4 regions of the Paenibacillus sp. P36 genome follow, and region 2 is predicted to be linked to each of the others. Evidence: riboswitches for the same ligand, from Rfam matches in the RefSeq annotation. Region 2 holds a riboswitch; each other region holds the start of a gene.
The links. A riboswitch is a leader RNA that binds a small molecule or an ion and turns the genes downstream of it on or off. The one in region 2 is predicted to bind cyclic di-AMP.

Region 1: another riboswitch for cyclic di-AMP. It lies ahead of ACKTT9_RS00975 (ubiquitin-like domain-containing protein); the one in region 2 lies ahead of ACKTT9_RS04775 (hypothetical protein).
Region 3: another riboswitch for cyclic di-AMP. It lies ahead of ACKTT9_RS04000 (NlpC/P60 family protein); the one in region 2 lies ahead of ACKTT9_RS04775 (hypothetical protein).
Region 4: another riboswitch for cyclic di-AMP. It lies ahead of ACKTT9_RS22060 (hypothetical protein); the one in region 2 lies ahead of ACKTT9_RS04775 (hypothetical protein).

The regions. Positions count from the first base shown of each region.
Region 1 is NZ_AP038372.1:219,322-224,702, forward strand. Features, by position in the region: gene ACKTT9_RS00965 (ABC transporter permease) at 1-944, opposite strand, end outside; gene ACKTT9_RS00970 (ABC transporter ATP-binding protein) at 941-1,684, opposite strand; cyclic di-AMP (ydaO/yuaA leader) riboswitch at 1,967-2,160, shown strand; gene ACKTT9_RS00975 (ubiquitin-like domain-containing protein) at 2,451-3,590, shown strand; gene rnmV (ribonuclease M5) at 3,707-4,249, shown strand; gene rsmA (16S rRNA (adenine(1518)-N(6)/adenine(1519)-N(6))-dimethyltransferase RsmA) at 4,318-5,226, shown strand; gene yabG (sporulation peptidase YabG) at 5,282-5,381, shown strand, end outside.
Region 2 is NZ_AP038372.1:1,028,391-1,033,771, reverse strand. Features, by position in the region: gene ACKTT9_RS04790 (spore germination protein) at 1-761, shown strand, start outside; gene ACKTT9_RS04785 (hypothetical protein) at 765-1,874, shown strand; gene ACKTT9_RS04780 (Ger(x)C family spore germination protein) at 1,841-2,959, shown strand; gene ACKTT9_RS04775 (hypothetical protein) at 2,987-3,403, opposite strand; cyclic di-AMP (ydaO/yuaA leader) riboswitch at 3,464-3,624, opposite strand; gene ACKTT9_RS04770 (DUF2179 domain-containing protein) at 3,631-4,146, opposite strand; gene thpD (ectoine hydroxylase) at 4,204-5,109, opposite strand; gene ACKTT9_RS04760 (ectoine synthase) at 5,132-5,381, opposite strand, start outside.
Region 3 is NZ_AP038372.1:855,602-860,982, forward strand. Features, by position in the region: gene ACKTT9_RS03965 (hypothetical protein) at 1-171, shown strand, start outside; gene ACKTT9_RS03970 (AIM24 family protein) at 186-884, shown strand; tRNA gene ACKTT9_RS03975 (tRNA-Gly) at 986-1,060, shown strand; tRNA gene ACKTT9_RS03980 (tRNA-Arg) at 1,069-1,145, shown strand; tRNA gene ACKTT9_RS03985 (tRNA-Pro) at 1,169-1,242, shown strand; tRNA gene ACKTT9_RS03990 (tRNA-Gly) at 1,250-1,320, shown strand; gene ACKTT9_RS03995 (aldo/keto reductase) at 1,837-2,769, shown strand; cyclic di-AMP (ydaO/yuaA leader) riboswitch at 2,913-3,062, shown strand; gene ACKTT9_RS04000 (NlpC/P60 family protein) at 3,064-3,978, shown strand; gene ACKTT9_RS04005 (hypothetical protein) at 4,147-4,806, shown strand; gene ACKTT9_RS04010 (glycosyltransferase) at 4,892-5,381, opposite strand, start outside.
Region 4 is NZ_AP038372.1:4,916,368-4,921,748, reverse strand. Features, by position in the region: gene ACKTT9_RS22080 (hypothetical protein) at 1-382, shown strand, start outside; gene ACKTT9_RS22075 (oligogalacturonate lyase family protein) at 408-1,520, shown strand; gene ACKTT9_RS22070 (MarR family winged helix-turn-helix transcriptional regulator) at 1,566-2,027, shown strand; gene ACKTT9_RS22065 (alpha/beta hydrolase) at 2,082-2,912, shown strand; cyclic di-AMP (ydaO/yuaA leader) riboswitch at 2,971-3,109, shown strand; gene ACKTT9_RS22060 (hypothetical protein) at 3,194-3,577, shown strand; gene ACKTT9_RS22055 (alpha/beta fold hydrolase) at 3,634-4,491, opposite strand; gene gudD (glucarate dehydratase) at 4,666-5,381, shown strand, end outside.

The DNA.
Region 1 (5,381 bases), 810 kb from region 2:
AAGAAGATGAGCAGTCTCGCTGTGCTGCTGCTTGAAACGGCAATGGCTAATGTGCCTAGTAAGGATATACGTAGGACAATCGCGAATAGCTCCGTACGTAGAAATGTTTTCATATATATGTAGAGATAGGCAGCATCCTGTTTAAAAGGAATAAATCTTGTGACCCCGCTGATCCAGCTTCGGCGGGCTATTCGCGTTCCCAATTGCGGGACATCCACGAACCAGTTGAAAAAGGCATAAAGTCGTGCTTGCTGCTGCCTTTCCTTCGCAATGAGATAATCCCATCCGATGTAGTATTTGGATACGTAATGCGTAGCAGTTAACCAAGCCAGAGTAAGGACAAGAGCAGCTCCGCTTGCCCAGAGGACGCTTGTCAGAAATTGCAGAGAAATCAGCACGGCTGTTGCCAGCCAGCGGAAGCTAACGGAAACTCTTCTTGCGCGCTCATGAGTGAATCGGCTTTCTTGCCAGCTGGCCAATAAATTGCCTACCTTCATTAATAGAAGCAAGGCAAGCATCCATAAGAAATGCTGCTCATCGCGGCCAAGGCAGTGATGATACAAGGGCCATAGGACGACCCATGCCAGAAATGTCCAGAAGGCTTGCAGCACTAAGCTGTACATGAATCCGCCGCGGAAGTAAGGACCCATCTGATGTTCAACGCGCAGTAGAAACATACGGTCTGCGCTTCTGGCTAACGTGCGAATGGGGCTTGAGGCTAACAAAGGTACCAGCAGCAAAAGGACGATCCACAGATAAGGATAATCTGTCGGAAGGCGCTGTAGTATTTTTGCATAATAATAGGAAGAAAGGATGACAAGAAATAGCAGGAAGCCAAAAAAATTGCTGCGCGCTGCATACTGCAGGTAACCCATGGATTCCTTCATATAATGTTCAAATCTCTTCTGCCATAGGGCACGGGTATCCATGTCCATCGCCTTCATACCAATTCTCCTTTTACAAGCTTATAAAAGATGTCGTCCAATGACGCTTGCTGGAGTCCTGTCTGCTGACGTAATTCGACTAAATCGCCTTGGGCGACCATATGTCCTTTGTGCAGGACGACATAGTTATCGCAATATTTTTCAATCGTAGACAAAATATGCGAGGATATGAGAAATGACGCGCCGCGTCGCTTCATTTTGACCATCAACTCGAGCAATGAGCGGATGGCTAGCGGATCGAGCCCGAGAAAAGGCTCGTCAATGATGTAGAGAGAAGGTTCGATCAGGAATGCATTCATGATCATGACCTTTTGCTTCATCCCTTTGGATAAATGGCTTGCGAAAGACTTGAGCTTGTCCTGCATGTGGAACTGCTCGAGCAGCGCTTGTGAGCGGGAGAGATAGTCATCCTTCGTTAAGCCGTAAGCCATGGCAGTTAACTCCAGATGCTCACGAATCGTAAGCTCTTCATATAGCTCTGGACTTTCAGGCACATAAGCGTAAGTGGCACGGTAAGGCAGCGGATCTTCGGCCAGCGTCAAACCGTTAATTTTTATAGAACCCCTTTGTGGTTGAAGCAGTCCAAGGATGTTCTTGATGGTCGTACTTTTTCCTGCGCCGTTCAAACCAATTAATCCCATCATTTCACCTTGACGGATGGAAAATGTGAGGTCGTGAAGAACGGGTTTATTTGGTAAATATCCCCCGAATAAAGCGTCAACTTGTAATATGGGACCCATCTCAGTGCCTCCCTAAATAGCTAATTATTGGAATTTATATACGTGTTTCATACCTGATAATTATAAACAAATTTAGTTTCGAAGCCTAGTTTAAGAGTGAAAACACGAAGAAACTTAGTATTCGTACGTTATAATGAGTTAAATGTAGATAAAAGGTGGTTTTATTTCGAAAATAAGCTATTTTTAATCGATTTAGCCCTTTTTAGTAGGTGTTAATCCCTTTACAGGCAGAGATTAACAGCGTAATATACTTTTCATAATAACTTAATAACCAATTTGCCATTTTTCCATTCGCTGAGTTCCAATTATGGGAACGGGGGAACCACTGTTAGCTTATAAAGCGGCATCGCTGACGAAGTGAACAGAGTGAGTAACAGGGGTGAATCTTGGACGTTGAACGGAAGTTTACGTCTGAGTAGGGCGACTCTCACGTCCGAATCCGTCAGCTAACCTCGTAAGCGTAAGAGAGGTAACGATTGTCGTGCGTGCTATTTGTGTATTTTTACTATGCAAACTAAGCCAGCGAGAAGAGTCCTCTTCTTGCTGGCTTTTTGTCCCCATAAGGACCTTTAACTGTTTCGGACGACTAATCGTAACCCGGAATTCATAGGATGATGAATAGCAAAGCGGGGTGGGACGACCAGAACGCAGTTGTTTCCAAACAACTGCCGATGGACGACACGTTAAGTTAAATTAAAAACCTTAGTCGCGTCAAATTTAATCATGCTGTAACCTGGCGGCGAGGCTTTGAAGGAGGACCGAAGAAGTGGGCAGTATCTCTTTTAGCGAGACCCATGTAAAACGATCATCCAGCATGTCCTTCGCATTGCGATGGAAGCATGAAAACTTGCGTTTGATTTTAAGCCTGGCTATAATCTCAATCGCAATGACTTTCATGTTTTTGGTGTTGTTGTACGGTACGGCTACCAAGAGCGTATCCGTGGTTGTGAATGGACAAGAAACCGTTGTGCATACGAAGCAATGGGTCCTGCAACGCCTACTGGATGAACAAGCCATAACGATTGGTGAACACGATGAAATATCTGCAGACCCTACGGCTACAATCAAGGGCGGGGACAAATTCGTCATCGAACACGCTTCTCCAATTCAATTGACTGCTGATGGAAAGACCACCACTGTTTACACAACTGCAAGAACGGTTGAAAGTGCATTGCAACGTTTACATATTGCACTTGGGGAGCACGATAAGCTGACTCCCGAACCGACAGCCTCTTTGGGATCAGGCGATGAAATCAAAATCGTCCGTGTGAAAAAAGAGACGGAAGAAGTAACAGAGCCGATTGCATTCGACACGGAAAAGAAAAATGATGCATCGTTGCTTAAGGGTAAAGAGCAGGTCGTTCAAGAAGGTAAAGAGGGCGTACTTCTGAAAAAGAAAGAGAAGACTTACGAAGATGGCGTATTAGTTGCAGAAGCTGTTGTAGGTCAAGAAGTACAGGAACAAAGCGTTAAAAAAGTTGTGTCCGTTGGCACGAAAAATCCCGTTGTCGTTCTATCGGCATCATCCCCTAGTGTGGATGAGGTTTCTAAGAATGGTGTAACATTCGGGTATAAACAAATCCTCAAGAACGTGAAGCTCACGGCTTATTCAGCGGGAGCGGATTCGACAGGCAAAGCCGAAGGTTCTCCTGGGTATGGGAAGACCTATACAGGAACGACAGTTACTGAGGGCAGAACGATTGCGGTAGATCCGAAAGTTATCCCACTGGGATGGTGGGTTTACATTGAGGGCGTTGGCTTCCGTCGTGCTGAAGACATTGGCAGCGGTGTGAAAGGCCAAATGATCGATGTTTACTTTGAAGATCATGGCTATGCTAATAAATTCGGAACGAAACAAGGATATACGGTCTATGTCGTAGGACCGAAAAAGCCGTCTGAAAATTAACGTGTAAACGTCTGTTTCAGCGGGAACAATGTCAATATACGTTGCCAGGCAAGCAGCCTGGGCGAAAGAAGAGGGAATCCCTCTTCTTTTTCTGCGTACTGGGAAGGGAACCGATTATGATTAAAGAAGTCATCGTCGTTGAAGGCAAAGACGATACGGCCGCTATTCGCCGAGCTGTCGAGGCGGATACGATAGAGACAGGCGGCTCAGCCATCGGGCAAGCCGTATTGAAGCGAATAGCCCTCGCGCAGCAGCGCAGAGGCGTCATTATATTTACGGATCCGGATCACGCAGGTGAGCGGATACGGAAGATTGTGGCAGCCAAGGTACCGGGCTGCAAGCATGCCTTCATCACGCAGGCGCAGGCCGAGTATAAGGGCGACATCGGCGTCGAGAACGCAGCGCCGGAGATTGTCCGTGAGGCGCTCCAGAACCTGCGGACAGAGTACGACGGGGCTGTCTCGCAGCTTACTATGGAGGATCTCATAGCTGCAGGGTTGATCGTTCATCCGGAAGCGGCTTCCCGGAGGCTCGTCGTTGGCAATGCCCTTGGCATCGGCTACTGCAATGGCAAACAATTTTATAAGCGATGTGCGATGTTCCAGATCTCGCGTGAGGAATTTGAGGCAGCCTTGGAGCATCTGGAACCGAAGATATAGGGAAAGTGAAGTAAGGTGTGACAGTGGAATTCAGGATTTAGAACCTATAGATAAATGAGGGCTACATAATGACTATACCCGGCAATGAAGTGATTGTAACAGCGGAAGATGTTGCAACACCCAGTAAAACGAAACAAATTATAAAAAAGCACAATCTTGTGCTCAAAAAGAGTCTGGGTCAGAACTTCCTGATCGACCAGAACATCTTGGGCAAGATCGTTTCGGCTGCGGAGCTTGGGCCTAACAAAGGCGCGCTGGAAGTCGGCCCTGGCATCGGGGCGCTCACCCAGCAGCTGGCCAAGCTCGCAGGGCGCGTCTTGGCCGTGGAGATCGATCAGCGTCTCCTGCCTATTCTAGGCGAGACGCTGGAGCCTTATCCCCACGCGAGTGTCGTGCATGGCGATATTTTGAAGACGGACCTGCCGGAGTTGTTCCGGCAGCATTTTGACGGGCTGGATGGCGTCAGTGTCGTCGCCAATCTGCCCTACTACATCACGACGCCGATCATTATGAAGCTTCTCGAAGAGAAGCTTCCCTTGGAGAACATCGTCGTGATGATTCAAAAAGAGGTGGCCGACCGCATGGCGGCTCGCCCGGGCACCAAAGATTACGGCAGCCTCAGCATTGCCGTACAGTTCCACTGCGAGCCGGAGCTTGTCACGATCGTGCCGCGCACCGTCTTTGTGCCGCAGCCGAACGTTGACTCTGCCGTCATCCGGCTGCGTGTGCGCAAAACCCCGCCGGTCGAGGTGGCGGACGTGGACTTCTTCTTCGCTGTCGTCCAGGCGTCCTTCGTCCAGCGGCGCAAAACCTTGTACAACAACCTCGCGGCGAGGTTCTTTACCAAAGAAAACAAATCGGAGCTGGAAACTCTGCTCCATAGCATCAACATCGAGCCTTCGCGCCGCGGCGAAACGCTCAGCATGGACGAATTCGCGCGCTTGTCGACTGCGCTTCGCACGCACGGCTGTAAATAACCCGCACCAAATGCCCAGCCCCGCCATAGGATAACCCATGGAGGGGATTTGTGCGATGAGGCAAGGTGATTTTGTAACCCGTAAATCCTATGGCGGCGACGTCATGTTTAAGATTGAACGTATCGATCAACTGAAGGCAGTCCTACGCGGCGTCG
Region 2 (5,381 bases):
TATTACAGGCACTTTCGGGAAAGAGACACAGGCTTTTCCCCATCATTCTCCAAACAGAAAGACCTGATCGTATTGCAATTATGCTCGAGCGCGGAAAAGTAGCACTACTACAGGACGGAAGTCGCTTCGGTCTGCTTCTTCCTGTTCGACTAATCGATTTCCTCCATGCGATGGATGATGATTATGAATCATATTGGATGAGCAAATTTCTGCTTATTCTTAGATATTTTGCCATGCTTCTTACAATTACCTTACCTGCCCTCTATATAGCCATTGTCTCATATAACCCAGAGGTCCTTCGCGTCCAATTAACACTATCAATTGCAGGCAGTCGAGTAGTGGTCCCCTATCCTTCATTTATTGAAGTTTTCATTATGCTTTTTATGATTGAAGCATTGAATGAGGCAAGCCTTCGCCTGCCGCGTTATATCGGTTCTACAGCAACAACTGTTGGTGGTTTGATTTTGGGTCAAGCCATTCAACAGGCGGGATTAGTGAGCAGTATCATGATTATCGTAACTTCAGTTGTTGCGATCTCTAATTTCGTTATACCGAACAACGGCTTTGGTTATTCAGTTCGCTTTATTAAATACATCTTTGTCATAGTCTCAATTTTCTATGGTTTATTAGGGGTAGTTGTTTCATTCTTTGCTTTAATTGTTTATTGGTGCAATCTAAGGAGCTTTGGACAGCCTTATTTAGCCTTTTATATTCCAAAGTTAGAAGCGAAAGCACATCATTATAGAAAGGGGACCAAGTAAACCATGTCTCGGTATACCTATTATCATGTGCTCTATGTTGGAATGATTAATATCATGATGTTCGTACCAACGTTACTCATAAGAGATCGTTTTAATGGCGCAATTTCAGGAATGCTCATTGCAATGGTGATAGGCACCATCATTTCATTCGTTATGATGGCTTGCTTTGAAAAGTTTCCCGGATTGGGTTTTCCAGAAATATGTGATCTTTACCTCCCAAGATGGTTTACCACTATCAACAGCTTATTTGTGGGTTTATTTATCTGGCTTCCAGCTGGAATTATTGTTATATATGCCTATTCAGAGACAGCCCGTATGTTCTTTTATCCAGACGTAAATCCTTATATAAATCTGTTTTTAATGGTTAGCGCTGCCCTATGGGCGAGTACTCGGTCAACCCGATCCGTCCAGTTTATTCATGAAATCATGATGCTTATAATCTCTCCTTTGCTTTTTTTGTTTCTAGTTAAAGCTATGGTTAATGAAAACTTTAGTTGGGACGCAATCCGTTACGTAGCCGGATACGTGAACAAACCGCCATCCTTCATGACAATTGTTTCAGCCACCTTTTTGTTTTCCGGTCATTTCAGCCTTGTTCTTTTTAATCGCTTGCATGTTGAGGGATTTCGTTTTCGAAATCGATGGGTCGTACCCTTGTTCGGGTGTTTCTTCTTACTGGTTACTTTTTTTGTGCCAATCGGATTCCACGGCACAGTTGGTGTAGGCGATTACGTTTACATTTGGAGTATGACGGCAGACTCCATGATCATGGAGTATGGTTTCATTAATCGGGTTTTGTTTGTCTTTCTACTGCTCTTCACTGGATTATCGCTGCTCTTTGTCATGAACACATGGCACACAACCATCATGTTAATTAGATATGTAATTAACCGTTCAGTAGCTGTTGAAGAAGAACCGGTACCGAAGATGAATATCTGGTTAGCTTTAGGTGCAGGGATCTTGTCTTTCATTTTTATGCGCTTTGTAAACGTAGAAAGAAACCAGGTTATCTCTGAGATATGGCTCATTGCTCGATTTTTCACCGAAATCATATTCATTTTTATGATGCTCTATTTTGTATGGAGAAAAAAGAAGGAGAACGTTTTTACATGAGGATTCTACTATTCATCGTCTTTTTACTCTACCTTTGTTTGTCTCTTGGAGGGTGTAGCTTTAAGGACATTGATAAAAGATTCTTCGTCGTAGCCATGGGGGTGGATTGGACTGGAAAAAAGGAAAATCCTTATTTGGTAACACTTCGTCTCGCAATACCAGCATCCAAGATTGGCGAAGGGCTAGCGGAGAGTCAGATCGAGCATTTGGAAGCCCCGAGCATAGCGGAAGCAGTTAGAAATATTAAAGCTCATGTCGATAAAGAGCTCGATTTCGGACATTGCCGGATGTTTTTATTCGGTAACAGCTTAGTAAAAGAGTCGATGGAGGAACCGCTAAGTTGGCTAGCAAGAAGAAGAGACATTCAACTGATTTCCTATATGGCATTAGCTGAACCAAGCGCAAACAAGCTACTAAAAGCAAGTCCATCAACAGAAAGATTGGCGGGTAACTCCTTTTTCTTAACTTTTGGAAAAGAAGGGACAGTTTCGCCTTACACTGTGACCGCGTTTCTATTCGATAATTTCCGTCGATTCAAAGAAAAGGGACTCGATCCCTACCTGCCCATCGTTAGCTTTGATGGGGATTCATATGTTGTCGAGAAGCTTGCTTTACTTGATAAAATGAAAGAAAAACTTGTCTTAAACCCGAAAGAAACAAAACTGTATAACATGACTGCGAATGAGTTTAGCCGATCAGGTATCCCTATTAACTATGAAGGAAAACGGTTGGCCTTTTACGTTTCGCGGGTGTCTAGTCATGTCACAATATCGAAAGATGAAATTCCAATCGTCAGTCTTAATCTCAAAATAAAGGGAATGATTGAAGAAAGCCCAATTAAGGTCAAGGACGCCAATTCCCTCCAGATCCAAAAAATGCTAGAAAAAAATGTTAACAAAACTGCAGAAGATTTGTTATATAAAATACGTGATGCCAATGTTGACCCCTACGGGTTCGGTCTTCATTATCTGAGTCAATATTTCGGTAAAGAGAAAGACTGGGAACATTGGCAAAACGTCTACTCTCAAATCAAATTTGACGTTAAAACTCAAATCATAATTGAAAGTACCGGACTTGTCCGTTGATGAAGAGACAAAGTCCGGTGATAACCTTTATGGAAGCAGCAGGAGCGAAGCTTCTTGATTATTATTGATGTATGTAAAATGGTCAGCTCCTAGAGCTCTGTATGTAACTCTTGCATTTCCACGTTTTGTTATCACATGTATGGACTTGGGATTCCAATCTTTACATATTTGAATATATCGGCAGCATAGATTAAAACTCACTTCAAACAAGTATACTTTGCTGATTCGTATCTGAGGTGCAGTCCAACTGCTTGCATCCTCGGTATTTACCATGATAATTCGATCAACGCCCATTGCTTCCAAGCGTTTTTTTCCGTAGTTGTTATTCGTAATCGCATAGTATTGAATTCCCTTGGTTCTTAATAAGTTAATAAATTCCTTTCCCGCTCGGTTCGGTGCGGAAACTAACACATATTCGGTGCAGGTTTGTTCCGATTTATTCAATTCTTTCTCCTCCTTATGGAAGACCACGAAAGCAACTGCTCGTATGCAGCTATCAGTCGTAACCACTCCAATAATACGCTTACGAAGTTAGCTGTCGGATTCGGGCGTGAGAATCGCCCTACACGGTGGTTCCGTGATTCACCCCACTATGCATAAATTACATGCATCAGTTTACTATGGTTCCCCCGCTCCTGAAGGCCAGGACTCAGCGTTATCAACATCACGATTTATTTACGAGTAGCATTTAACCAGAAACTGCCATGCAGTTTTCTCGGCTCCACAGTGACAATGAATGCTTTGTGATCAATAGCCAAGATGCAGTCATACAGAAACTTCTCGTTTTTGCGGCGTGCAAGAACTTCCAACACCATTCTCTCACCATCTCTTCCCCAACCAACCCAAGAGGTGACACCAAATCCTTCTTTCCGAAGATAAGCAGCCATATAACGATGCAGCTCATCTGTAATAACTTTAACCGTAACATATCCTAGTGCCAGTTTTTCTTCAATCCATGATCCAGCAAGCACACCTAATCCATATCCGATTGCATAAACAATTAAACATGCAGGTTGGTTAACATATTTAAGAACGATGTTAAGACCTATTACATAGATCAGAATCTCTAGCATACTGATCGCAGAAGCTGTATATTTTTCACCTTTAAGGGTCAAGATCATTCGAAGCGTAAAACAAGATACATAGACAATCTGAATCACAAGAATGCTGCATATGATCGTGAACACAACATCATCCTTTCGATACTGAGAGGACCCACCGTAAGGCAGGCCCCAAGCTGATAATTACCGAGTAGCGATGAAGTTTGGTCTAGGTTGTTTGCCCGAATAAGGCGCATTCAGCTTATTAAGTACACTATTGTAAACGATGAAAACATTGCTTCGCGGGTCTGGCGTAATGTTGCTATTGGAGCCATGCATCAGATTACAATCGAACAATAGTATGGAACCGGCTTTTCCAGTTGGAGCAACAATCCCACCTTGCTCCGCTAGGTAACTCAAACTATTCTGGTCAGGTACGCCATATTCTTGACGGCGGAGCGATGTCTTGTAATTGTCATCGGGCGTTTCTCCTACACAGGAAACAAATGTACGATGTGAACCTGGCATCACCATAAGAGGACCATTATTAGGCGTGTTATCTTCTAAAGCAATAGAACAACTGAGCGCTCTCATCCGCGGCATCCCATCCTCCACATGCCAGGTTTCGAAATCCGAGTGCCAATAAAATTCCTTGCCGGTAAAACCTTGTTTGAAATTTATTCTAGATTGATGCACATAAGTATCACTGCCCAGAATTTGCCGAACAATGGCCTCGATCCGCTGATGCTCAGCGATTTGTTTAAATGCTTCATCGTCCTGGTGTACAGCAAAGATGGACCGAACTTCATCACTTCCATGCTCTTTGATTACTTCTGGCTTTTCAAGATGACGACTTTGATCCCAGAGTCTTGCTAACTCCTTTTTCCAAATCTGCACCTGATTTTGATCAAAAAAAGATTCCAAAAACAAATAACCATTCTTATCATAAAAAGCTAGCTGTTCCTCACTGATTACGGACTGATTGATCGCATGATTGTAAACCGCTGGGTCTTGTCTTTCCAAGAGTCTTGGTTCTCTATAAATTCTTGAAGGGTATGCATCTTGCACACTGGAATGGTTTAACGCCACTTGTCCTTTGGATGTCATCATGGTTTCTACCGCCTTTCGTCCTTTAGCTTAATGGATATACGCCTTGAGCATCATGCACTTCACGACCTGTTGTCGGTGGATTAAACACACATATCATCCGCATTTCAGTCTTCCCGCGCAGCAAATGCTTCTCGTGACCATTTAAAACGTATAAGGTTCCAGCGTTGATCTGGTATATATCTCCGCTTTCCGCTAGCTCGATTTCTCCTTCTCCCTGAATGCAATACACCGCCTCAACATGATGTTGGTACCATATTTCGGTTTCAGTACCT
Region 3 (5,381 bases), 170 kb from region 2:
CTGCAAGAGCGCTTAAAGGCCATGGAGCAGGTTGCAATAGATAAAGAAAACCGGAGTCGGAAGATAACGAATATGGTTATCGCGGTGGTTGTGCTTGTAGTGTTGTATTTTGTACTTGGACGGGTGTTCCGGTATGTGGTCTGGCGGAGGCAGAAGCGTCAAATGAGATAGGAGGCCTGAGAGGCGTGGAAGTTACTTTCGAACATGCAAGCTCACACGCAAAAATGGCCACACTGCGCATCGAGAAGGACGAGTCGATTCATGTGCTGCATCCGAACCAAATCGTAGCTTTTCAAGGGAAGTCTGAGCAAAGAGAGGACTCTTTGATGAAGCTACCCAGTATGTACCGCAAAAAACGTCTGATTCAGTCGCGCGTGTATGGTCCTGCTCAGCTCATGCTAGGTTTGCCAGAAGGCTACAGCATGTCTGTGGTGCCTATTGGTGATGAGGATGATCTTTTGTATGAGTTCCGGCATGTTCTGTTTTATACCGGCGGTGTCAGCTTTACTTCTCACTTACAAAATGTTAAAAATACACTGATCACGCAAGATCTCGTGAAAATGCAGTTCAAAGGGCCGGGAACACTGGGGCTTTTGACCACTGGGCCCTTGTATCAGATGGCTTTGGATCCGAAGCAGCCTTTATATGTAGATATTCATTGTCTAATTGCGTATCCTCGGAATGCAGTATTGCGCCTTTGTGTTTATGGTAATACATTAGCGAGCCAGCATATGAATTATCATTGGGAGATGACAGGGCAAGGACATGTGCTGCTGCAGCCATGTAAGCCGGATCGCAAGTTGGATGAGCATATGAAAAACGATAGCTTATTGCGGCGAATTGCAAGGGAAGTGCTGCCTTTTGGCGGTATTTTTATAAAATAAGCGATTGGTAAGAAAAAACATTTGCATTTGTTCTGAAATCCTGATATATTATTCCTTGTCGCCTCTGAGAAAGAAATGAAGTGACAAGCAACACATACCGTGCGGAAGTGGCTCAGCGGTAGAGCATCGCCTTGCCAAGGCGAGGGTCGCGGGTTCGATCCCCGTCTTCCGCTCCATATTTTAAGCGCCCTTAGCTCAGCTGGATAGAGTATTTGACTACGAATCAAAAGGTCGGGAGTTCGAATCTCTCAGGGCGCGCCATTTTAATTAAGTTATAAGCGTTTCGGGATGTAGCTCAGCTTGGTAGAGCACCTGCTTTGGGAGCAGGGGGTCGCATGTTCAAATCGTGTCATCCCGATATTTACGCGGGTGTAGTTCAATGGTAGAACTTCAGCCTTCCAAGCTGGTAGCGTGGGTTCGATTCCCATCACCCGCTTCACAAGAAAAGAAAGAGCCACCTTCGGGTGGCTTTTTCTTTTGCACGGGTAAGGGAAGAGAACCCACAAAGGGTTCGACCGTCCGTGAAGGCAGCTTGAGTAAGCCCGAGTAGGACGCGCGTCCAAATCTACCGATGATTGCTTCCGAAGGAAGCATGTTCAATGAGGGCGGAAAGCGAAGGGAACTGGAGGTCGCTATTTCGAGTAAATCAGCCGAATTCCCCGGTTAGGGGAACTACAAGCCTTTATTTGCTGCCTAAAAGCGGCGTATCACCTGAAAACGGCAAAATAGAGGACCGTAGTTCCCTAGGAGGGGCGAATGCACCGTTTTCGAGCTAAATAGATGCCAGTAGTTCCGTTAACGTACAGAAAAGACATGGTACAGCTATGGAGACCATCCTCACCCGATACCCGAGCCCGCATATTTCTTGGCAAAAGTAAATGAAAGCGGTATACTTGTTTTGTTAACGTGTGCATTATCGTGGGACGATATCAATGAAATGAGGTCGGCGACTATGAAGGCGAAAAAGCTAGGACATGCAGGTTTTGACATCTCAAACATAACTTTTGGCTGTTGGGAGCTTGGAGGAGGTCCTTGGGAGTTCACGAACGACCAAAATAATATCGAGCTCATCCGTAAAGCGTTCGAGCTGGGCATCACAACGTTTGATACAGCTGAAGGCTACGGCAATGGACACTCGGAAGAGATCGTCGGCGCTGCTTTGGCGGATATACGTAAGCAATGCATCATTACGACGAAGGTGAGCCGAAGCAATCTAGCTCCTCAAGATGTAAGAAGATCGGCAGAAAACAGTTTGAACCGTTTGAAGACTGATTACATAGATGTTTATTACATTCACTGGCCAAGTTTTGAGATACCTGTGCAGGATACGCTTGGTGAATTTGTGAAGCTGAAAGAAGAAGGCTTGATTCGGGCTATCGGCGTTTCGAATTTTTCTTTGGAGCAGCTGAAAGAAGCCGTAAATTACGCGCAAATCGATGTGATTCAGCCGGAATACAGTTTGCTGCACAGAGCTATCGAGCCAGAGATTTTGCCATTCTGCCAGGAACACAACATTGGTGTGATGAGCTACAGCTCAATCGCCAAGGGGATTCTGACAGGCGCTTTCCACCTTCATGGAAAGGCATTGAAAGAGGGAGACTTCCGCAAGGAGAGAAGGCTGTTCCTACCGGAGCATCTGGAGGCGGAGAAGGAGCTTTTAGCTGTCATGAAAGAAATGGCGGATGCCAAGGACACTAACGTGACACAGATCGCAATTGCTTGGCTGCTGCACCAGGAAGCACTTACTTCGGCTATTATAGGGACACAGGATGAGCATCATCTTGAAAATAATATCAAAGCGGCCTCATTATCATTAACCGCCTCAGAGTTAGCAACTTTGAACACAGTCAGCGATCGTGCGCTATCCGTAATTGGCTACACCTAATCGCAGGAAAAACCACCCTCTAGGGTGGTTTTTTTTGCCCATTATCCCTAGTATTCCGTACGCAATATGCGACAAAATACATTGGTAAAACTTACCGTTTTGCAAAGGTTGTACCTACCAATTAAACTATGCTAGTCTAACATAGACAAAAAATGCCGAATCTTGGAGCATCGCAAGCTCTGGTACGGGGGACTTCTTTATTTGGGGTGAATGAGCGCTGCTAGCTGAGCGTACTAGGGAAAACCTCTTCCCGAACCCGTCAACTAACCTCGGAGGCGTCAAGGAGGCAAGGTTTTGAAATCTTTTTCTTCACGTCTTATTTGTTCATGCGCACTATTATGCGCCGCAGTACCGATGTTTACAGCACACTCCGCTCAGGCTGCATCCGCGCCTACGGACCGCCCTGTCAAGGTGCAAGTCAATGATGAGCTGCTGAAGTTTCCGGAAGTTCAGCCTTATATTGATGACAAGGGCATCATGCAAGTTCCACTCCGAGTGTTATCTGAGAAGCTGGGCTATCAGGTGAGCTGGGAGAAGCAAGAGGATCAAATCGAGGTCACACTGGTTAACAAGCAGCAATCCATCTTACTCATTACAGAGCAGCAACAAGCGCTTGTGAACAGTAAGAAGATCAGTTTGGAAAGCAGTCCAACCGTGTTCCAAGGGAATACATATGTCCCACTGCGTTTCATCACGGAAACCTTCGGTTCGCCAATTGAATGGAACGAAGCCAATCAGATCGCGATTGTGGATGTGGATGGAAAATCGCACAAGCCAGCCTGGATCGCGCCACCACCACCACCACCAGCTCCAGCACCTGCACCTAAGGTGGCAGCCGCTGCCGTTGTTCCGTCTGTGAGTGAGCAAATTATTCAGGCGGCGAACTCCTATATGGGCGTGCGTTATGTATGGGGTGGAACGACGCCGAGTGGTTTTGATTGCTCCGGTTTTGTGCGATTCCTGTATCAAGCGAAAGGGATCGATTTGCCCCGTACGTCAGCGGAGATGCACAGTGAAGCAGGTACGAAAGTTTCAGATTTGAAAGCCGGAGACTTGGTATTTTTTGCTTCGAAAACAGTGAATCACGTAGGCATTTATCTCGGCAATGATCAATTCATTTCAGCGACAACATCCAGAGGCGTGGCTGTGGATAGCCTTTCGAGCGCTTATTGGAGCGCAAGGTATGTCGGAGCGAGAAGAGTTCTGTAAGGATAGGACTATCGAACACTTGTTTCTATGATCTTTCGAATGAAAGGCATAGAAGGCAGGTGTTTTTTTTCGTTCGCAGAATCATGCGATTTTTATCGAAATTTTATGGTTTTTAGCCTATAATGAAGAAATGTTTGGAAGAAAGAAAGAGCAGGTGAACACGAGCGCATGCAATTAAGTGTCTGGAAGAGTTGGTTTCATAAAAAGAGACATTCGAGTGTAGCAGATAGCATGTATACCGTGGATAAGGGACCTGCAATGCCAGATGAGATCAGGGAAGTTATTCAGCAGTTTTTCCGTACATACAATCATTTCAAAGGGGCTAGAAGCCTGCAAACGGATACGTTTATCAAAGAAGTATTTTACGCAACGAAGCAGGATCCGAAAGATCAGCGAACAGTTGAAGAAATGGAAGCCTATATTCAGCATAAGAATGTTCTGAGATTGCGCTTGAAATCTTATGTAATCGATGAGTATCTGAGTCTTGGTGAAAAAATCTGTATGGTTGGTGTTACGAGGGAGTTTAGCAACAATCACAAGAATCGCGTCTTGTATTTTCTCATTAAGGAAAATGATTCCTGGAAGTTCCACCATATTGCAAGATCGCATCATGGCACCATTTTAGATAAATTTCAAATTAAAGAACAAACGGGTTTCGTCGTAGGGAACGATAAAGCCGCGCTCCTGTTCCTTACACACTCCAATTCGTTAGATGCCTCCACATTTATTACGGGAGATTATGTGCATGCAGAGGGGTATTTGGAAGTGGAACAAGAGCCGAGCAGCCATTTGTACTATAGAGTTGTACGGATGAATCGTGTTCACTAGAACGATAAGAGGATGCCACAAACCGTGAGGGTAAGCTTTGCTCTGTCGAGTAACGCTTATTTGGCGTTTGTCCAATTGTTCAAAGCTAACTTCTACTCTTTTTAAGTTCACGAAGCGAATAAAAAGTACCTCTCCAGTAAATGCCGCCTTGTTTCCAAGTAAGCCAAACGGAGCGAATCATAGTATAGACAAGCAGTGAAGCGCTGACGGGAAGCAGATAGGCGGAATCACCTCTGAGGCTCATTAATCGGGACACTAGCTTGCGATAGAGCCAGATTTGCAGGATAACAGCAACCGCATAGACGGCTCCGCGCCAATCCCAGAGGAAGAGGAGGCCAAGCCACGGGCATATAAAAAAGCCGATCTGTCCCAAACAAGCGAGCAATGCGACCATGTAGCTGTAACGAAAGCCGGAAAAAAGGTTTTTTTCCAGTCCAATTACCGCATCTTTGAGCGAACGGTACCATTCCACTTGAAGCAGGTGTTTGGCAGACAGCACTCTTTGGCGGTAACCTGCTCTTTTGAGGAAGATGCCTAACTGTAGATCATCGTCAGGTCGTAAAGCGATCGCTTTA
Region 4 (5,381 bases), 3.9 Mb from region 2:
GGCAGAAGCTGTTTCGCCAGCGGCCGATTCAGCTTTGGTACACATAGCTGAGCAGACGCTGCAGGTGAAGAAAATATTCGCAGCCTTTGACGGGGAACAGCCAAGATGGGAGCTCGGGCAGGAGCCGGATAAACGGTTTCTTGACTATGTCATCTATACCGGCGAGCGGAAGCGATTTGATTTCGCTAGCATGCAGGAAGCGCTGCTTCTGTTTGCATGGCGTTTGGGTGAACGGGGAGATGAGCTCAACGCTGAGGCTTCTGTCGTACAAGCGAACGCAGAGGTTCGGGCGGAGTTCCGTGCTCCAAACCGCTCGGTTCTTCAATTGACCTTGCCGCTTAAACCTGCCGAGAAGATGAAGATGCTGCGGCCTCGGCCCTAACATTAAGAGAATGGAGTGATCACAGATGGCTAAAGGATCTACGATTCGTAACGAGTTCCATCCGTTTGCCGATGCCTATACGGGTCGATCTATGACGCGTTTGACAGCCCCGGAGCAGGTGAATCATCATCCTTATTTTTATTATAAAATGATCACAAACGACAATCGCTATCTCATTTACGCTAGCGAGCGAGAGGGATCCCGTCAGCTTTACCGGATGGATCTGAACGATGGAACGGCCCTGCAATTAACGGAAGGACCCGATATTCACGATTTCAGCTGCAGTCTGACGAGTGACGACAACTACTTGATTTATTGCAGAGATCAGCGAATTATGCGATTGGATATGACGACGCTGATGGAAGACGTTCTCTATACGACACCTGCAGGTTGGAAATCCAATGCCAATCCCGGTCTCAGCTCAGATGACAAGTATCTCGTACTGGTCGAAATCAATGAAAGGGATGTCGTACCAGGCAAAGGGGATTGGTCCAATTTCGAGCCGCAATGGGCAGCGAAACCGCACTGCCGAATCATCTACCTGGATATCGAACAGCGAACCAGCCATATCGCACATGAGGAGCTGGACTGTTGGCTTGGACATCCGCAAATTCGTCCCAATGACCCATCGACCATTTTATTTTGTCATGAAGGTCCTGGGCATCTGATTGATGCCAGACTCTGGCTAGTCCAAAAGGACGGGACGCGGCTGCGCTGTGCGAAGGAACAGACGCATGATGAGCTCATCACGCATGAATATTGGCTTGCTGATGGCTCTAGATTCGCTTATGTGTACCGGCATAAAGATGATCTCTATCACGAAAGTATCCGTTTCATGGACTCGGAGACATTAGAGGAAGAGATCTGGATGAATTGCTCCAAGTATTGCCACTTTATTTCGAATGCCAATCATACGATGATCGTCGGGGACGGGCAGCTGCCCGAGCAGCACTTTATCTATTTAGTGGATGTAGAACAGAGGGAAGAAGAGCGGTTATGCTCCCATGGAACCAGCTGGAAGTCATACGGCAACACACAGGATGCTCATCCGCATCCGGCTTTTTCTCCAGATGGCACATTTATCATCTTTACCTCTGATATGGAGGGCGTTCCTTGTATATATAAAGTGGATTTGTGACAAGGTTCGAGGCAGCCGGCTAGTTTGATCGGCTGCCTCGAATAGATGATTGACATTAGTTTGACGTCAAACTATAATGAGAATATGAAACCAACAGACGCTGTATCAATTATTTCCAGAATTAGAGAAAAGACCAATCGGTTTATCATAGCCGAGATGACGAAATATGGGGTCGATGATATTGCCATTTCACACGGGGATATTATCTTTGCTCTATTTAAGCTGCCTAGATTGACTATGGCGGAGATTGCCAAGAAAATTGATAAAGATAAGTCTACTGTGACTGCACTTGTCGACAAATTGGTCCGGCTCGGATACGTGACTAAGGAAAGGGACACCGTAGATTCAAGGGTCGTCTATGTTGCCTTAACGCCAAAAGGGGAGGAACTGAGACCTATATTTGAAACCATCTCAGAAAAAATGTTAGATGTATTTTACATGGACATTTCGGATAAAGAGAAGGAAGAATTACTGAGAATTCTAACGAAAATTTATAACAATTTTTAAATTTTTTTAAACTAATAGTTTGACGTCAAACTATATAACGAGGTGAAACTTATCATGAAAGATTATACAAAAGATTTGCCAGATCATCGTGTGAAATATATTGGAGAAAATGATCTATGTATAGAAATTTTCGAGGGAGATGAGCTACCGAAGGGAGCCTCCAAAAGACCTCCGCTTTTATTTGTACACGGTGCCTACACCGGCAGTTGGATGTGGAGCAAATACATCCCACACTTTATAAACAAGGGATGGAATTGTTATGTTATGAATTTGAGAGGGCACTACAAAAGTAGAGTGCTCGATTTGACACATGTAACATTCGAAGATTATTTGGAGGATATCAAAGAGGTTTTGGCTGAGTGTGAGGCTCCACCGATTCTCATAGGATTTAGCATGGGAGGAATTTTGAGCCAGAAGCTGGCTGAAACCAACGAACTTGCAGGCTTAGTGGTGATCGATACAAGCATAAGCAAGGAAGTTTATGAAGCTGTACCCTACAAAGAAATAGCTGCAATGACAACAGGCGTTTTAATGCCCGCACCATCCCGAGAAGAGATTTCCAGTATAGATGAATCAGCGGATGACATTGATTTTCAGAGAAAGTATATAACTGTGGAGTCATTACAAGCATTTAATGATTTTTATTTCTCTTTGGGGGCAGGTGGGGGGATATCGATAGACAGCAGTTTGATGGTTCATCCAGCCTTGGTTATTAAAGCAATTAATAGTGAAGAAAATGACCGGCGGGGAAAGGCGACAGCGGAGCATCTCCATGCTGAATATACAGGACTTTGGGATACGACTCACACCGGATTGCTTGTTGGGCAAAGATATTTGGAGGTAGTAGATCGGATCATGTTATGGTTACAGGGGATGCATGACTAAGGACATAGAATAGATAAGAAAATATTACTATTGCTTCTCCTTATACATTGGAGTAAATTGATAAAATACGCTTAATTCTTTAGATTAAAGAAGCGGGGGAACCAAGTTTCCTGGGGTGAGTACACATGTAAAGTGTTAGGGTTAACTTTCAACCCGAATCCGTCAGCTAACTTCGTCAGCGTAGAAAGAAATGGATAGAAACATTCAATGGAACTATGTGATTTGAGGTTCTATTCCCTCGCTTCCTTTTTCTCTTCTAGAGAAAATAGGAGGAACTAGACATGCTGCTTATGAAAGTAACCAAAGAATGGAAGAATCTTCTTCCATGGAAGAGAGCCAACGATTCCGTACAGCGTCAACATGAGATACTTCATTTGAAACAGCGGTTGGAGACGTACGACATTCAATTTCCGAATTTGGCTTACCGGCCATCAGACGTCGAAACACAGACGTTAATGGAAATTAGCAAAACGGTTGCTCAAAACAATGAGCTGCTTAACCAATTGAGTTCAGAAAAGGAATTAGCGGTTGAACAATCGCTAGCCCATCGCGTCGGAACCACGCTCCAAATTTTACAGGAACACCTCACCTTTATCGTAACCATGGCGCATATTTTCAGTGGTCCGTATCCTTGCCTCAGAGCGTACATCAGCCATACCATTTAACGATCTTCAACAATAGAGAAGGAGCTTGCCTTGCGGCAGCTCCTTTTTCGTTTTTCTCATGAATAGATACGGCCAAAAAAACGCTTGATAAGCTCCGCAACTTGCTGGCTTTGCTCTTCCAGAACAAAATGGCCCCCGCATAAAAAGTGAGTTTCCACACACGTTAAAAGTTCACCGAAAGCAAGTGCCCCTTGCACCGTAAAAATAAAATCGTTTTTGCCCCAGGTTATGAGCGTAGGAGGTTGATAAGTTCGCAAGTACTGCTGCCAAACAGGGTATTGTTCGACGTTGGTCCGATAGTCGTAGCCCAATTCCAACTGGATTTGGCTATTGCCGGGTCGATCCAAAAATAACTGGTCCATTAGATAACCATCGGGACTAATCCGGTAGGGATGACACACGCCCGTAACATACTGCATTTTCGTAAAATGGAAGGTTGCAAGCTGAGCAAAGGCCGCTTCGGTTGCAGGATTTCTATCCTCCCAGAGGGCTTTGAAGAGATCGAACGGCTTCCCTAATCCGTTTTCACTAACTACGGCATTCTGAATGACGAATCCTAGAATACGGTGCGGATTCCGTACGGCCAGTCTGAACCCGATAGGACCTCCATACTCATGGGTGTACAATATATATTGAGAAATGCCGAGATTATCAATTAACTTTTCAATCAGAATGGATAGATTCTCAAAGGTGTAAGCAAATTCTTCTGTGGAAGGCATACTGCTATTTCCGTATCCAAGATAGTCAGGAGCAATGATATGAAAGTGGTCTGTGAGTTGAGGAATTAAATCCCTAAACATATGGGATGAGCTTGGAAAACCATGAAGAAGGATGATGGTTGGGTTGTATGGACTCCCGGCTTGGCGAAAAAATAACTCCCAACCGTCAATCTTCATTTTTTTATAATGAACCATAATTTCAACTTCCTCTCCGGCGAGCGCATACTATTCCCTAACAAAAATATGTGAATATGAGTTATTTAAGTACTTAGGAGCTAGAGGACGTGGTACAATTTAACTTAAGGAAAGCTAATTAGTTGTCATCTTCATTAAACTGGTATTCATCCACATGAAAGGGAGAGATCAGCCATGAAACAAGAACTGCTAAATGAGCCATCGCGAAATCAAGCTTCCAGCACGCCAATCATTACCGAACTAAAAGTAATTCCAGTTGCAGGGCATGATAGCATGCTCTTCAATCTTAGTGGAGCGCATGCTCCATTCTTTACACGTAACATCGTAATTCTCAAAGACAGTGCAGGTCATACGGGCGTAGGTGAAGTACCGGGCGGCGAGAATATTCGCAAAACGCTTGAAGACGCGAGCCCACTGGTTATCGGTCAATCGATCGGCCAATACAATAACATTCTTACGAAAGTTCGCAAGCAATTCGCTGATCGGGATCAAGGAGGACGCGGTTTGCAGACTTTTGATTTACGCATCACGATACACGCCGTTACGGCATTGGAAGCAGCACTACTTGATCTCTTAGGCAAATTTCTGGATGTTCCGGTTGCAGCACTGCTAGGAGAAGGGCAACAGCGCGATAAAGTAGAGATGTTAGGCTACTTGTTCTATGTTGGGGATCGGAATCGGACAAACCTTCCGTACCTGAGCGCAGAGGATGCTGCGAATGATTGGTTTCGACTGCGTCATGAGGAAGCGCTTACACCCGAAGCCGTCGTGAAACTTGCCGAAGCGGCGTATCAACGATATGGCTTTAATGATTTCAAGTTAAAAGGTGGCGTCCTACGCGGTGAGGAGGAGATTGAAGCGGTCACTGCGCTGGCGGAACGTTTCCCTCA